DNA from 2 places in the Blautia acetica genome. Region 2 is predicted to be linked to the other one. Evidence: predicted binding sites of a transcription regulator. Region 2 holds the regulator's gene; the other holds the start of a gene.
The links. Region 2 encodes Rex, which represses fermentation and respiration genes when NADH is low (regulators of the CRP and FNR family bind a similar motif). Its sites were predicted from a motif close to ATTGTTAANTANTTAACAAT; they were not measured.

Region 1 (3,420 bases), on a different contig from region 2:
GGCAGAAGAACTTGCCAATAAGCGGGAGCATGAGGCAAAACTCCCGGGAGTCACCCTTCCGGAAGAACTGGAAATTACTGCTGATTTTGAGAGGGCTTTGACAGGCCGGGATGTGCTGGTGCTTGCTGTGCCTTCTGTAGCTGTGCGGAGTACGGCGCGGCGCATGTGTCCTTATATCAAACAGGGACAACTCATTGTCAATGTGGCAAAGGGCATTGAAGCCCATACACTCACCACGCTGACGGATATGATAGAAGAAGAGATTCCCGGTGCCCAGGCCTGCGTTCTCTCCGGACCCAGCCACGCAGAAGAAGTGAGCCGGGGATTGCCTACCACCTGTGTAGTAGGTGCAAAGAAATGGGAAATTGCAGAATATCTGCAGAATATTTTTATGAATCCTATTTTTCGGGTATACATCAGTCCTGATATTCTGGGTATTGAGCTGGGCGGAGCGCTGAAAAATGTCATTGCCCTGGCAGCGGGAACGGCAGATGGACTGGGATACGGTGACAATACCAAGGCGGCTTTAATCACCCGGGGGATTGCGGAAATTTCCCGTCTGGGAATTGCCATGGGAGCCAGAGCCGATACCTTTTACGGGCTGTCCGGTATCGGGGATTTGATTGTAACCTGCGCCAGCCGCCACAGCCGCAATCGGAAAGCCGGTTTTCTCATGGGACAGGGAAAGACCATGGAAGAAGCCATGGCAGAAGTAAACATGGTGGTAGAAGGCGTTTATTCTGCAAAGGCGGGGCTGGAACTCTCCCAGAAGTACCAGGTGGAAATGCCGATTATCCATCAGGTAAACAAAGTGCTGTTTGAGGGAAAAAATCCTGCAGAAGCAGTGAGAGAACTTATGGTAAGAGATAAAAAAATAGAATCCTGGGACAGCGCCTGGGAATAGGGATAGAAATATAAAAATTCTGCCCCGTTAAAGCACATATGGGAAGAAATCCTGGTGTGTGCTTTGACGGGGCAGAGTTTATTTTATGTACGGAACCATATCCTCGGGGATTCCGGCAACTCTCTGACCGGCATCCATGGCAGCGATAGCAGTCATCTCTTCTTCAGAAAGAGAAAAATCGAAAATTTCGCTGTTTTCTTTTAAACGTTCCGGATGTACAGATTTGGGGATAACGGCGATTCCCTGCTGGACGAGCCAGCGCAAACCTACCTGGGCCGGAGATTTCTGATACCGTTTGCCGATTTCCAGCATTAGAGGACTCTGCAGATAGGCGCCTCTTGCTAAAGGGGCATAGGCCTGCATAGCGATACCGTTTGTCTGACAGTAAGCAAGCAGTTCCGGGTGATTGAACAGGGGGTGAAATTCTATCTGGTTTACGGCAGGAAGCACATCAGAAACGGTTTTTAACAGTTCTAAATCCTGTATGGAAAAGTTGGATACACCAAGAGATTTTATTTTTCCTGCAGCCTGGAGCTTTTCCATGGTTTTCCAGGTGTCGCAGAAGCATCCGGGTACAGGCCAGTGAATCATGTATAAATCCACATAGTCCAGCCCCAGCCGTTCCAGGCTCCGGTTGAAACTGTCTTCGATATCTCCAATGCGCTGTGCGGTATTCCAGATTTTTGTAGTGACGAATAATTCTTCACGGGGAATGTCCAGGGCTTTTATGGCTTTTCCAACGCCCTCTTCGTTCTTATAGAAAGAAGCTGTGTCGATTAAGCGGTATCCCAAAGCTGCAGCAGAGCTGACAGCCTGTTTCAATTCTCCGTCATCGGTTGCTTTATAAACCCCAAGTCCAAGCATGGGCATTTCTTTCGTATCGTTTAACTGAATTACATGGTTGTCAAAAGACATAAACGAACCCTCCTTAAAAACTCCTGTTTAGTATACCACGAAAATGTGAAAAATGTGATACGATTTTATTAAATTCCTTTATGAAAAAAAAGATTGTTCAAAAATATACAGAATTCGTGGGGAAGATGAGGGAAAACTGCCGTATGGCGGTGGAAATATAAAGGAGAGGGAGGGCAGACAAAACAAAGAGAGAACGGGAGAAGAAAAAACAGTTTTGGGGAAATGCACAAAATGCAAGATGTCAAGAGGGGATTTTTGAAAAAATTTACGGGTTGGACACAGAAAAAAACATAAAATATCTTGATAAAAATATGGAAAACAGGTATAATGAGAACAATTGATAAATTATTGTCATTCATTGCGTCCAAAGCCAAAAAACGGGCGCAGAAAGGATAGGAATATGCATTTAATTAAAGATGAAAATGGAAATGTGATTCCTCATGGAGGAGATGAACATCATCACGACCATGGTCATAACCATGAGCATTGCGGCAGCTGCGAAGACGGCTGTTCCGGAAACTGCACAGACGAAGTTGTGGCATTGCTGAATTATATGCTGTCTCACAACGAACACCATGCAGAGGAATTGGACCAGATGGCTGAAAATCTGAAAAAGATGGGTATGGAGGATGCGGCAAAGACAATCAAAGAAGGCGTGGCAGACTTCCAAAAAGGAAATATGCGTCTGGGACTGGCTTTGACACTGGTAAAAGAACATTTAAAGGAGGCTTAAAATATGTGTCTTGCAACTGTTCAGAAAGAAAGTGACAATACCGTAATCTGTAAAATGGTAAGCCGTATTGATGTGGACGGAGATAAAGTAATACTCCGGGATATTATGGGCGAAACCAAAGTGATTGAAGGAAAAATCCTGATGGTAGATTTGGCAAACAGCCTTGTAAAGCTGGATTGCGAGTAATGATTTTAAAGGGTAAAACCTTAAAATAATATATTACAATATGCGGAGGTAGAAATTATGAAATTATCAGATGCAATGAGAGAGAAAATGCTCCTTTCCTTTGAGCTTTTCCCGCCAAAAACAGACAAAGGAATGGAAAATCTTCCAGGTACAATCGAACATCTTTGCAAGTACAAACCGGAATATATTTCTTGTACATACGGTGCCGGCGGTACAAACGTTGGAAAGAACATGGATGTCTGTAAGATGATTAAAGACGCAGGAACGATTCCGGTAACACACTTTACCTGTATCGGAAACACTGCAGAAGGAATTAAAGAACAGCTGCAGAATTACCTGGACAACGGTGTGGACCATATGCTGGCTCTGCGCGGCGACCTTCCTTTCGGATGGACAGGTACCGGCGGCGATTTCGCTTATGCAACAGACCTGGTGGCATATGTTCGTAAAGAGTTTGGTGATAAAATCGAAATCGCAGTAGCAGGTTCACCGGAAGGACATATTTCCTGCCGCAGCCTGGAAGCTGATATCGCTGTTTTGAAACAGAAACAGGACAACGGCGCTGACTACATCATGACACAGCTTTGCTGGGATATGGAACAGTTCAAATACTGGTTAGACGCTATCCGCTGCGCAGGAATCACAATGCCTGTAGATGTTGGTATCATGCCTATCTTAGATC
Region 2 (3,420 bases):
TGGAGATAAACACCTGTGCAGGCTGCCTCCCATGGAGAAAGTCCCTGAGCCAGAAGCCCCAGAATCAGTCCGGTGAGCACATCTCCGCTTCCGGCTGTCGCCATACCGTCATTGCCGCACAGATTGATACAGGTTTCCTCTGTTCCCCGGCTGATAATCGTTCTGGCATCTTTGCACACCAGCAGGACACCCAGTTTCTTTGCCGTTTCTTTGGTAATCGTCAGAGGATTTTTCTTCCATTCTTTTACAGAGATTCCCGTCATGCGGGCAAATTCTCCCAGATGAGGGGTCAGTATCACCGGAGCTTTACAGCTTTTTAAAAGCTTTTCCTTACCCTTTAGCAGATTCAGGCCATCTGCGTCAATAACCAGCGGTTTGTCTGCGTATTTCAAAAGAGTCTCTAAAAGTCTTTCCGCCTGAGGAGAAGTACCAAGACCGGGACCAATGCCGGCCACATCAGCCCAGCATAGGTTTTCTCTCACCAGGTTTTCCATATCCGCAGCGTCCTCATAAAGTGCCAGCATGGCTTCAGGGAAGCAAGTAAACAACCCCCTGTTTTCTTTTGGCGTACAGAGTTTCAGCATACCTGCGCCGCTTCGCAGAGCAGCCTGTCCGCTAAGATACGCTGCGCCGAAAATTTCCCGGCTGCCTGCGGCCAGAAAGACCTTGCCGAAGCTGCCCTTATTGCCGTCCGGTTTTCTGGTGAGTTTTTTAAGTTCCCTGTCCGTACAGGCAAAAAGCTCTGGAGACCTTTTGTCTTTGCGGTAAATGCCCACATCTGCCGTAAGCAGTTTTCCGGCATAGGCTGCACCGGGATACAGGCAGAGCCCTGCTTTCTTATAGGCAAAGGTAACGGTAAGGTCTGCCCTGACGGCACAGCCCCATACCGCTCCTGTATCTGCGTCAATACCGGAAGGGATGTCCACGGCTGCGATTTTCCCTGAAAAATCCTGTAGTTTTTCTATGGTTTCCCGGTAAAGACCCGAAACTTCCCTGGAAAGCCCTACACCCAAAAGAGCATCCACGATAGTAGTATATTCATGTACACAGAAAGTCTTGACAAAGGAAATTCCATAATTTCTGCCAATTTCTATCTGCGTTTTCATTTCTTTTGTAAAATGTTCCGGATTTCCCAAAATACAGACATGTACCTGATATCCTGCCAGAAACAAAAGCCGGGCAATGACCACACCGTCCGCCCCGTTATTTCCGGAACCGCACAGCACCAGCACTTTTGAAAGGGGAAGCCCCTCTTTTTTCATACTCTCAAAGACCTGCAGTCCCGCCCGCTCCATAAGTACCAGAGAAGGTACTCCCATGGTTTCTATGGTGTAGGCATCCAGTTCCTTCATCTGCTTTCCGGTTACAATCTCCTCCATGTTTCACCCGTCCTTTTTCCTTGCGTAAAGCGAAAAGGCTGCCGCAAAATCTCTTTTACATTTTACAGCAGCTTTTTACGTTGTTATTTTTTTGGATGTTCGTTTTCATAACAATTCAGATTATAAGACAGACGCATTAAACTTTCGGAAAGATGTACATTTTCTACGATAACATCCTCTGGTACATCCAAATCCAGATGTGCAAAATTCCAGATAGCCCGAATTCCGTTTTTTACCAGTAAATCAGCTGTCTCTGCCGCGTTGTTTTTCGGCAGGGTCAGCGTGGCTATATCCACATTCTGCTCTTTTAAAAACTCTGGAAGCTCGTCCATCATACGGATTTCATTTCCTCTGATGGAAATTCCTTTCAGTACCGGATTCACATCAAAGATACCTACAATTTTAAAGCCTCTTTTTTCAAATTTTACATAGTTGGCAAGTGCCTGTCCAAGATTGCCGGCACCAATGATAATCATGTGGTACGTCTTGTCCAGTCCCAAAATTTTTCCGATTTCATCATATAAATAGGGAACATTATATCCATAGCCCTGTTGCCCGAAGCCGCCGAAATTATTCAAATCCTGACGAATCTGAGACGCGGTTACCCGCATCTTTTCGCTTAACTCATTGGAGGATATTCGTTCTACGCCTTCTTCTATAAGCTCACCTAAGTATCTGTAATATCGGGGTAGTCTTTTAATTACTGCCTTTGAAATGGATTTTCCCTCCATAACAACCCTCCTGTATTCAAAATACACATTTCTACGCTCCATTATAGTGTATTGTTAAATTAAAGTCAATTAATTTTCGTTTCTCTGTTGTCAAACCTGTATTTTTCGATATAATAAATAGGACAGCTTTCGTAGCTGTACGGAGTTTAAAGGAGATAATTATCATGATACTTGCATGTCAGAATATAGAAAAATCTTTTGATGGCGTTACCCTGCTGGCAGACGCCAGCTTCCATATTGAAGAGCGGGAAAAAGCCGCTTTGGTGGGCATTAACGGGGCAGGAAAATCCACGCTTTTTAAAATCATTGTGGGGGAACTTCCCCCGGACAGCGGGCAGGTTATTTTAGCCAAAGGGAAAACCATGGGCTATCTGGCTCAGCACCAGGAGCTGACCAGCGACTTGTCTATTTATGACGCTCTTTTGCAGGTAAAGCAGCACATTCTGGATATGGAGGTGCGTATGCGTCAGCTGGAGAAAGAGATGAAATACACCCAGGGAGAAGAATTGAACAAGATTATGGAGGCCTATTCCCGTCTGACCCATGAGTTTGAACTGGAAAACGGGTATGCCTACAAAAGTGAACTGACCGGAGTCTTAAAGGGACTTGGCTTTGCAGAGGAAGATTTCGGCAAAATGATTTCCACACTTTCCGGGGGACAGAAAACCCGTGTGGCCCTTGGCCGTCTTCTTTTATCCAAGCCGGATATCATCCTTCTGGACGAGCCTACCAACCATTTGGACATGGATTCCATTGCGTGGCTGGAAACCTATCTTTTGAACTATCCGGGGGCTGTCTTTATTGTATCCCATGACCGCTATTTCCTGGATAAGGTCGCCACGAAAATTGTGGAAATTGACAATACAAAAGTTACGTCTTTTACAGGAAACTACAGCGCCTACAGTGAAAAAAAGGCTATGCTTCGAAGAGCCGCGTATCAGGCTTACTTAAACCAGCAGCAGGAAATCAAACACCAGGAAGCCGTCATTGCCAAATTAAAGTCTTTTAACCGGGAAAAATCCATACGGCGGGCAGAAAGCCGGGAAAAAATGCTGGATAAAATAGAAGTATTGGAAAAGCCTGTGGAAGTGGACGATTCCATGCGGATTACTTTAAAGCCTCGGGTGATAAGCGGCAACGATGTGCTGACTGTAGAACACCTTACCAAGTCCTTTCCCTCTCTCCCGCTTTTTGAGGATTTAAACTTTCAGATTAAGCGGGGTGAGCGGGTGGCTATTATCGGAAGCAACGGGACGGGAAAAACCACGATTTTAAAAATTTTAAATCAGGTGATTCCTGCGGACAACGGC

Region 1: a site for Rex is predicted at 2,156-2,175, ahead of WBS51_RS08715 (cobalt transporter). Genes of this name have one in related genera too.

Annotation. Positions count from the first base shown of each region.
Region 1 covers NZ_JBBEWO010000011.1:13,431-16,850, reverse strand. Annotated here, with positions in the region: gene WBS51_RS08725 (NAD(P)H-dependent glycerol-3-phosphate dehydrogenase) at 1-904, shown strand, start outside; gene WBS51_RS08720 (aldo/keto reductase) at 983-1,819, opposite strand; gene WBS51_RS08715 (cobalt transporter) at 2,220-2,552, shown strand; gene WBS51_RS08710 (CooT family nickel-binding protein) at 2,556-2,738, shown strand; gene WBS51_RS08705 (methylenetetrahydrofolate reductase) at 2,796-3,420, shown strand, end outside.
Region 2 covers NZ_JBBEWO010000010.1:47,247-50,666, forward strand. Annotated here, with positions in the region: gene WBS51_RS08390 (NAD(P)H-hydrate dehydratase) at 1-1,379, opposite strand, end outside; gene WBS51_RS08395 (redox-sensing transcriptional repressor Rex) at 1,463-2,110, opposite strand; gene abc-f (ribosomal protection-like ABC-F family protein) at 2,275-3,420, shown strand, end outside.